Regions from separate parts of the Microbacterium sp. LjRoot45 genome, predicted to be linked through region 2. Evidence: predicted binding sites of a transcription regulator. Region 2 holds the regulator's gene; the other holds the start of a gene.
What was found. The regulator HspR, encoded in region 2, represses chaperone genes until heat shock. The targets are predictions, from matches to a motif close to AAGTTGAGTCNNNNNGACTCAACTT.
Positions count from the first base shown of each region.

Region 1: a site for HspR is predicted at 1,975-1,999, ahead of ACSQ18_RS12580 (Hsp20/alpha crystallin family protein). Genes of this name have one in related genera too.

Region 1 covers NZ_CAXUQM020000001.1:2,633,835-2,638,243, forward strand. The annotation lists gene ACSQ18_RS12570 (TetR family transcriptional regulator) at 1-278, opposite strand, end outside; gene ACSQ18_RS12575 (DUF2804 domain-containing protein) at 293-1,276, opposite strand; gene ACSQ18_RS12580 (Hsp20/alpha crystallin family protein) at 1,479-1,934, opposite strand; gene ACSQ18_RS12585 (hypothetical protein) at 2,373-3,350, shown strand; gene ACSQ18_RS12590 (L-serine ammonia-lyase, iron-sulfur-dependent, subunit alpha) at 3,623-4,409, opposite strand, start outside.
Region 2 covers NZ_CAXUQM020000001.1:3,010,025-3,014,433, forward strand. The annotation lists gene ACSQ18_RS14225 (potassium channel family protein) at 43-765, shown strand; gene ACSQ18_RS14230 (DUF2252 domain-containing protein) at 770-2,119, shown strand; gene ACSQ18_RS14235 (heat shock protein transcriptional repressor HspR) at 2,169-2,606, opposite strand; gene ACSQ18_RS14240 (DnaJ C-terminal domain-containing protein) at 2,603-3,595, opposite strand; gene ACSQ18_RS14245 (nucleotide exchange factor GrpE) at 3,611-4,255, opposite strand; gene dnaK (molecular chaperone DnaK) at 4,258-4,409, opposite strand, start outside.

The DNA of each region.
Region 1 (4,409 bases), 380 kb from region 2:
TCACCCTCGAGCAGGGCGGGGATGTCGAGGTCGGGCCGCAGCGGGGCGCCGATGATCTCCGCGAACAGATCGGCCTTCGTCCCGAAGTAGTGATGCACGAGCGCGGAGTCGACGCCCGCGCGCGTCGCGATCGCCCGCATCGTCGCCCCGTCGTAGCCGCCCTGGGCGAACTCCTCCGTCGCCGCCGTCACGATGCGCGCCCGCGCGTCCGACCCGCCCCGCGGCCGGCCCCGACGGCGCGGCGACGGCGCAGACTCGGACGTCGGCGACACGGACATGGCGTCAGCCTAAGTCACCAGCGGTTGTGGACGTCTTCGGCGAATCCCACGAGTCCCTCGAACAGCATCCCCTCGAAGGTGCCCGACCAGACCCCGAAGCACTGGTCCGTCCGCGACGAGAGCGGACCGAGGCGACGCGCCGACCGCTTCGCGTGGAAGGGCACGAGCGCGGCATCCAACCCTCCCCCCGACACGTGCCAGGGACGAGACATGTCCGCCGCGTCGAAGTCCCAGGCGAGGTCCTCCGAGATCTTGTGGAGCTCGCCGTCGACGAGGATGCCGTTCTCCGTCGACCCCGTGCCGTCGGTCCAGCGACCGCCGACCTGCAGGCCGATCGTCCGGCCGTCGACCACGCCCGATCCAGCGCCCCAGTTCCAGCGGACGTCGTACGGCCACCGGCCGCGTCCGTGATCGAGCACGGCCCACGATCCGGCCGGGACGGCATGCTCGACGCCATCGACGATGACGACGCCCGTCGCCGGGAGCGCCACATCCTTGACGGTGTACTGGAACCGGTGGCGCGTCCAGGGGACGACGACCGCGAGACAGTCGTGCTCCGGCGGCCGGGCCACCGTCACGTCGAAGGAGACGTCGGGGATCTCGGCGAACAGCCGCCACGCGTCGGCCCCCGGCGTCACCGACACGGCCAGGTCTTTCGCCCGCGCGATCGCGGCGCCGTCGCCGAGGGTGGGAGGCAGGTCCACGTCGTGCGCCGGGACGACGGTCGCCGTCCGACCGCGCTCCTGACCCGAGCGGCGGTCGAGCACCCACACCTCGTGCACCGCGGCGTAGTCCAACGACGAGACGGTCAGTGCCAGCACATGCGTGGGCGTGATGATGTTCCAGTACTCCCAGCGCTTGTTGCGCCCCCAGTGATGACGACCGTCGATTCCCGCCGTCGTCACGAGCGGCCTGCGCGCGAAGCCGACCGCAGCCGGATTGAGCGAGCCGTCCTCCGACGTGAGGGAGACGACCCGCGTGAGCTCGCGCTCGATCATGCGAGGGCGGGGCGCGGCGGCGTGCGCATCGCGGCGGTCTCGGTCATCGGCATCCTTGCAGACGGTCCGTTCGGGGTGCCCCGATCATACGCCCGCGCACGACGAACCGCCCCGGTCGTGGCGACCGGGGCGGTTCGGATCGCGAGCGCGCCAAGGGTTACTGCTCGGTGGGCTGCGGCCCGGTGGGTTACTGCTCGGTGGGTTACTGCTCGATGGGCTGCGGCTCGTCGGCGCTCTCGTGGGTGCGGATCGTGGGCGCGGCGCCGTCGGCGACGACCTCGACCTTGCGCGGCTTGGCCTTCTCGCTCACCGGGATGGTGACGGTCAGCACGCCGTTGCTGTACGTGGCGGCGATGCCGTCGTTGTCGATGCCCTGACCGAGGTTCAGCTGGCGCAGGAAGCTCGCCGCCTCGCGCTCGCGGGTGATCCACTTGACGCCCTCACCGGCAGCGAGCGTGCGCTCGGCGCGGATGGTGAGGAGCTGGCCGTCGACGTCGATGTCGACCGAGCCCGGGTCGATCCCCGGCAGGTCGGCGGACAGGACGTAGTGGTCGCCGTCGCGGTACAGGTCCATCGGCATGCGGCGCGGTCCCCGACGCGCGTCGAAGAGGCTCGATGCCAGGCGATCGAGGTCACGGAACGGGTCATACGTGGCCATGGTTCTCTCCTTCTAGTGCGTGTGATGTTGCGTGGTCTCAAACTTGAGCCCTATCGACTCAAGTGACTCCAGATTAGCACTCGAAGGGCGAGAGTGCTAAGCGTTCTCGACCAGCGAACGCCCGCGGCATCCGGGGTTCTTCATGCGGGCGTGCGACGCGTGCGACGCGGGCGGCGCGAGCGACCCGAGAAGGTGACGCAATCTGCGCATGCGGGGCGAGAAGGTGGCGCGAACGGTGATATCCACGCCGTCGAGGCGACCGATTGCGCCACCTTCTCGGGCGGGCACCGCACACCGCGCCACCTTCTCGGGCGGTCAGGGCAATAGGAGGCGAGATAGGCGGGCGAGGGCTCCTCCACAAGGGGGGCCAGCTCGGCAAGTGTCCCCGGATCGACGGCGCGGCGGGTCGCGAGGCTCGCGTGCGATCAAGAGTGAGGGATGCCGCGACCACCCGCCCCGCTCCCCCGTTCACTCGGCGACGCGTTCCGCGTTCGCGATGGCATCCAGGCGGGAGTCTCGGCCTCGCGTCTCCGATCGCGCGACCTGATCGCGCCGTTCCACGGCGTCCGCACCAGGGTGCCGCAGCCGAGCGCGCACGAAGCGGATGCCGTGCCGGTCGACGACCCGTCCGCACGTGACCGAGCGGTCCGGGAGCGCACGCTGCGGAGCGCGATCGCGTACGCCACGGTCATGCCGGCATCCGCGTTCTTCACGGGGCGTACCGCGGCGATCCTCTACGGTCTGCCCCTCGATCCGGGCGACGGGCTCGAGGTCGGTGTCGTCGCGCCCTCCCGCGCGCCGCGAGGCGCCGGCATCCGCGGGGTGAAGATCGAGGGCCATCTCGTCCGTCTGCGGACCGTCGACGGACTCCCCGTGAGCAGCCCCGCCTCGACCTGGGCGATACTCGGGCGGGACCTCTCGGTGCGCGAGCTCGTGATCGTGGGTGACGCCATCGCGCGCATCCCGCGAGGGCGCTCCGGCATCCCGCTGCCCGACGCGCGGATCGGCACGCTCGCGCAGCTGGCCGCCGCCACGGATGCCGGTCCGCGGCGCGGCGTCGCGCGTCTGCGCGCAGCACTGCCGCTCATCCGAGAGGGCAGCAGCTCTCCGCTGGAGTCATCGTTCCGGTTGGACGCCGACGCGGCGGGTCTTCCCCGCCCCGACCTCGATGTGGAGATTCGCGACCCGCGGGGGAAGCTGCTGGGGATCTCCGAGATCGTCTACCGAAAACATCGCGTCGTGGTCGAGGTCGAGGGCGATCACCACCGGACGAGCCGCGCACAGTGGGATCGCGACCTCGAGAAGTACGCCGCCTACGCCGCCGCGGGCTGGGAGGTCGTGCGGATCACCGCGACGCACCTGCGCCAGGGCCGCGCCGTCGACCTGGTGCGCGCGGCGCTCGCCCGACACGAGTGACCTGCACACACCCACGCACGGGCGTGTGTCCGGTGTTCGCCGCGCAAGATTGTGGCGCACTCGGCGGTCTCCGTCCGAAGAAGGTGGCGCAATAGGAGGTTTCCGCGTCGTCGAGGCAGCCGATTGCTCCACTTTCGCGGGTAGAGACCACCGGTTACGCCACCTTCACAGGCGAACACCACCGAGTGCGACACCTTCACAGGCGAACACCACCGAGTGCGCCACCTTCACAGGCGAACACCACCGAGTGCGACACCTTCACGGCGCGAACGTCAGCACTCGATGACGTTGACGGCCAGGCCGCCCTCGCTCGTCTCCTTGTACTTGTGCGACATGTCGATGCCCGTCTGCCGCATCGTCTCGACGACGGCATCCAGGGACACGTAGTGACTGCCGTCGCCACGGAGGGCGAGCCGCGCAGCCGTCACCGCCGTGGAGGCGGCGATCGCGTTCCGCTCGATGCACGGGATCTGCACGAGTCCGCCCACGGGGTCGCACGTGAGGCCCAGGTGGTGCTCCATCGCGATCTCCGCGGCGTTCTCGATCTGACGGTTCGTGCCGCCCATCACCGCCGTGAGCCCCCCGGCCGCCATCGCGCACGCCGACCCCACCTCGGCCTGGCAGCCGCCTTCCGCGCCGGAGATCGACGCGTTCGCCTTGAACAGCGAACCGAGCGCCGTAGCCGTGAGCAGGAAACGCCGGATGCCGCGACGGCGGTTGGCCTCCACGGTGAGGTCGTCGTCGGCGACGGGGTCGGCGGGATGCATGCCCAGGAGCGCCGACCCGACGAGCTCGCCGTAGGGCGTCACCGCGTTGCCGGAGCCGAGACCCGAATCGGCGAGGAAGCGCCACCAGTACATCGCGACGGCCGGGACGATCCCGGCCGCGCCGTTGGTCGGCGCGGTGACGACCCGACCCCCCGACGCGTTCTCCTCGTTGACGGCGAGCGCGAACGCGCCCAGCCACTCGCCGGGCAGCTCCCGCTTCCCATCGCTCTCGACCTCGTCGAGCTGCGCCCGGATCGCGCCGGCGCGCCGCTTCACCTTGAGCATGCCCGGC
Region 2 (4,409 bases):
GTCCTCGCGCGGCTCGGGCGGGCGGGATGCCAGGATGAGCGCATGACGACCCGCATGCCCTCGCATGGCCGGATCTCCCCGCGCGCGCTCACGTGGGAGGATCGCACCGCGTGGCCGATGTTCCTCCTGTCGCTCGCGTTCTTCGCGGCGTGGGTGTGGCTCCTGGCGGATCCAGAGCTGGACCGGGGTTACCGGGGAGCGCTCACGGCCTTCGTCTCGGTGGCATGGGCGCTTTTCATCGCCGACTTCGTGCTGCGGCTCGTTCTCAGCGGCGCACCTCGTGCGTTTCTGCGCACGCGGTGGTTCGAGGGGGTCTCGCTCCTCGCGGTGTATCTGCGGCCGTTCGTGATCATCGCGTATATCTGGCGCCTCCCGTGGTTCCGGGCGACCGCGGCGCGCGAGCGTGCGCGCCTCCTCCTCATGGTGTCGATGTTCACGTTCCTGTTCGTCTTCACGGGGTCGACGCTGGTCTGGCTCGCGGAGCGTCACGACCCCCACGCGACCATCGTCGACCTGGGTGACGCGATCTGGTGGGGCTTCACCACGATCTCCACGGTCGGATACGGCGACTTCGCGCCCGTCACGTTCGCCGGGCGGACGATCGCCGTCGGCCTCATGATGGGCGGGCTGGTCGTGCTCGGCGTCACGAGCGCGACCGTCATCTCCGCCCTGGGTGATCAGATCCGCCGCACCGCCACGTTGCGCGCCCACGAGCGAGACGACGACGCTCCTCACGATCCGAACGACCCGCGGATGCCAGGATGAGCGCATGACCGTGGACTCCTGGGACCTTCTGCCGTCTCGCGCGGCTCGGCTCGCGGCCGGCCGCGCCGCGCGGCGGACCGCTCCACTGGACCGTCTCGCCGACCTGACGACGACGGACCGGGACCCCCTCGGCATCCTCACCGCTCAGAACGCGACGCGCGTGCCGGAGCTGCTGGCGCTGCGCCGGGAGCGCATGGCGGCGAGCCCGTTCGCGTTTTACCGGGGCACCGCCGCCCTCATGGCCGCCGATCTCTCCCGCGACAGCGGCAGCGGCATCCCCGTCGCCTCGTGCGGAGACGCTCACGTCGCGAACTTCGGCCTCTATGCCTCGCCGCAGCGCACGCTCGTGTTCGACCTCAACGACTTCGACGAGTCCGCCTGGGCGCCCTGGGAGTGGGACCTCAAGCGGCTGGTCACGAGCATCGTCATCGCCGGGCAGGCGACCGGCCGCGATGAGAAGGTCGTGACGGATGCCGTCATCGCCACCGTCCGCGCCTACGCGCACGCGATCGACGCCTATACGCGCCGCAGCGCGCTCTCGCGCTATTACGAGCACTTCGACGTCTCCGGCGCGCGGGCCCTGCGCGACAAGGCCGGTCGGCGTGTCGTGCGCGATGCGGTGCGTCACGCGGAGCGGCGCACGGGCGAGCGCGCGGCCCGCAAGCTCACCGAACCGGATGCCGACGGACGGCTGCGGTTCATCGAGGTGCCACCGGCCATGACCCACCTCGACGCGGCGACGGCGGCGCTCGTCGAAGGGGCGATCGCCGGCTACCTGGAGACCGCGCGCGACGACATCCGCCTGCTGCTCCAGCACTACCGGGTGTCGGACACCGTGCGCCGGGCGGTGGGCGTCGGGAGTGTGGGCACGCGCTGCTACGTCACGCTCCTGCAGGACGGCGACGGCCACGCGCTCCTGCTGCAGACGAAGGAGGCGGGGAGGAGCGTGCTCGTCGAGTACGGCGGCTGCATCCAGCCCCCTGACCTGACCGCCCTGCATCGGACCCACGGCGAGGGAGCGCGGGTCGTGGGGATGCAGCGCATCCTGCAGGGCGTGTCCGACCCGTTCCTCGGGTACTTGCGGGGGACGACGGGTGACTACTACGTTCGCCAGTTCCGCGACATGAAGGGCGGGATCGACATCGAGACGCTCGATGACCACCCGTTCGCGCTCTACGCGCAGGCGTGCGCGACCACGCTCGCCCGCGCGCACAGCCAGTCGCCGAACGCGACACTCGTCGCCGGTTACATCGGCGGTGGACGGCGGGCCGGAGCCGCGCTCCTGGAGTGGGCGTTTGCCTACGCGGCCGTCTCCCGGGCGGATTACGACGCGTTCCTGGCCGCGCAGCCGTAGCGGATCCTGCGCGGGCCGCTCGGCGCGCTCGCCGACTCGGTGGCGCCGGTCAGTCGAGCTCGGCCTCGGGCGGTCGCCACACGACGACCTCCGTCGCGCGGCGCACGCGCGTGCCGTGGCGCAGGGTCACGACCGACCCGGTGGCACCTGCGGCGAAGACGCGCGCGCCGCGGCGCTGGTCGACTTCGTCGCGCACCCGCTGCTCCAACTCGCCCACCTGTCTGCGGAGCGAGCGGACGGTGTTCTCCAGTTCGATGATCCTCGAGATGGCGGGCAGACTGATGCCCTCCGCCGAGAGCGCCGCCACCTCGCGCAGCTGCTTGACGTGACGCAGCGAGTAGCGCCGCGACCCGCCCTGTGTGCGACCGGGGACGACGAGGCCGAGCCGGTCGTACTGCCGGAGCGTCTGCGGGTGCATGCCCGCGAGCTCCGCCGCGACCGCGATCGCGAAGATCGGGGTCTCCTCGTCGACCTCGGGCTCGGTCATTCGCGCGCCTTGCTCATCAGGTCGGCGCGAGGATTCTCCTTCGGCTCCAGTTCATGGAACCGCTCGAGGGCTTCGCGCGCGCGGTCGTCGAGGTGAGCGGGCACGGCCACCTGGACCTCGGCGAGCAGGTCGCCGGTGCCCTTGGCGGATTCCACGCCGCGCCCCTTGACGCGCAGCACGCGCCCCGACGGGGTTCCGGGGGCGACCCGCAGCTTCACGGGGTCGGACCCCAGCGTCGGCACCTCGATCGTCGCACCGAGGGCCGCCTCCGTGAACGTGACGGGAACCGTGACGCGCAGATTGAGGCCGTCGCGGGTGAAGACCGGGTGGGGGCGGACGGTGACCGCCACGACGATGTCGCCGGGCTCTCCGCCGTCGGGCGACGGACGCCCCCGGCCGCGCAGGCGCACCTTCTGACCGTCAGACACCCCGGCGGGGATCTTCACCTTGAACGGCTTGCCGTCTTCGCCCTGCAGCGTGATCGTCTCGCCGCGGACGGCGGTCTGGAAGTCGAGGGTCGTGCGCGCGGTCACGTCGGCTCCGCGCTGCGGACCGCCGAACCCGCGGAATCCGCCGGTGGGCTGCCCGAAGCGCCCACTGCCGAACCGACCGCCCGCCTGCTCGCCGAACATCGCGAACAGGTCGTCGAAGTCGGCCTGCTGCCCGCGCGTGGCGCCGCCGCCGCCGAAGCGGCTGAAGACGTCCTCGAACCCGCCGCCGGCCGAACCCGGCGCCTGGAAGCGGGCACTGCCCGATCCCATCGCGCGGATCTGGTCGTACTCCTGACGCTGGTCCTTGTCGCTCAGCACGGCGTACGCCTCGCTGATCTCCTTGAACTTCGCCTCGGCGGCCGCGTCTCCCTGCGTGGAGTCGGGGTGGTACTGGCGCGCCAGCTTCCGGTACGTCTTCTTCAGATCGGCATCCGATACGTCTTTGGCGACACCGAGGACCTTGTAGAAGTCCCGGTCGAACCAGTCCTGACTGGCCATGTCCCTCCCCTCGACTTACTCGGCCGGAACCGCGACGACGACCTTGGCCGGCCGCAGCTCGATGGCGCCCAGGCGGTAGCCCACCTCGACGACCTCGAGGATGACCGGCGACTCGGTGCCCGGCGTCGGCGCCTGGAAGATCGCCTCGTGCTGCTGCGGGTCGAAAGCATCGCCCGCCGCGCCGTAGGTCTCCACACCCAGACGCGCCACGACACCGCGGAGCTTCTCGGCGATCGCCGTGAGCGCGGAACCCTCGGTCAGATCGCCGTGCTTCTCGGCGCGGTCGAGATCGTCGAGCACCGGCAGCAGGCCCTTCGCGACGGCGCCCTTGGCCCGCGCGATCTCGACCTCTCGCTGCTCCTCCGTGCGGCGACGGTAGTTGGCGTACTCCGCCTGGAGGCGCTTGAGGTCGAGGAGCAGGTCGTGCTCCTCGGCGGGGGCGTCGGCCACCGCCGCCTCGTCGCTCTGGGCGGCGCCGAGGATGTCCTCGATCGTCAGCTCGTCGGCATCCGCGTCGTCCTGCGAGCTCGTCCCCTGCGACCCCGTCCCCTGCGAGTGGGGGCCGGCCGCCTCGGACTGCTGTGCAGCCGAGGCCTCCGACCCCTCATCGCCGAGGACCTCGTCGCCGTTGTCCGGCTCTTCGAAGTCCTTGTTCGCCATGCTTACTTCTTCTCGTCTTCCTCGTCCACGACCTCGGCGTCGACGACGTCCTCCTCAGAGGATGCCGCACCCTCGCCCTCCGGCGCGCCCTGCGCTCCGGCGTCGGCGGACTGCTCGGCCTGCGACGACGCATAGATCGCCTCGCCGAGCTTGC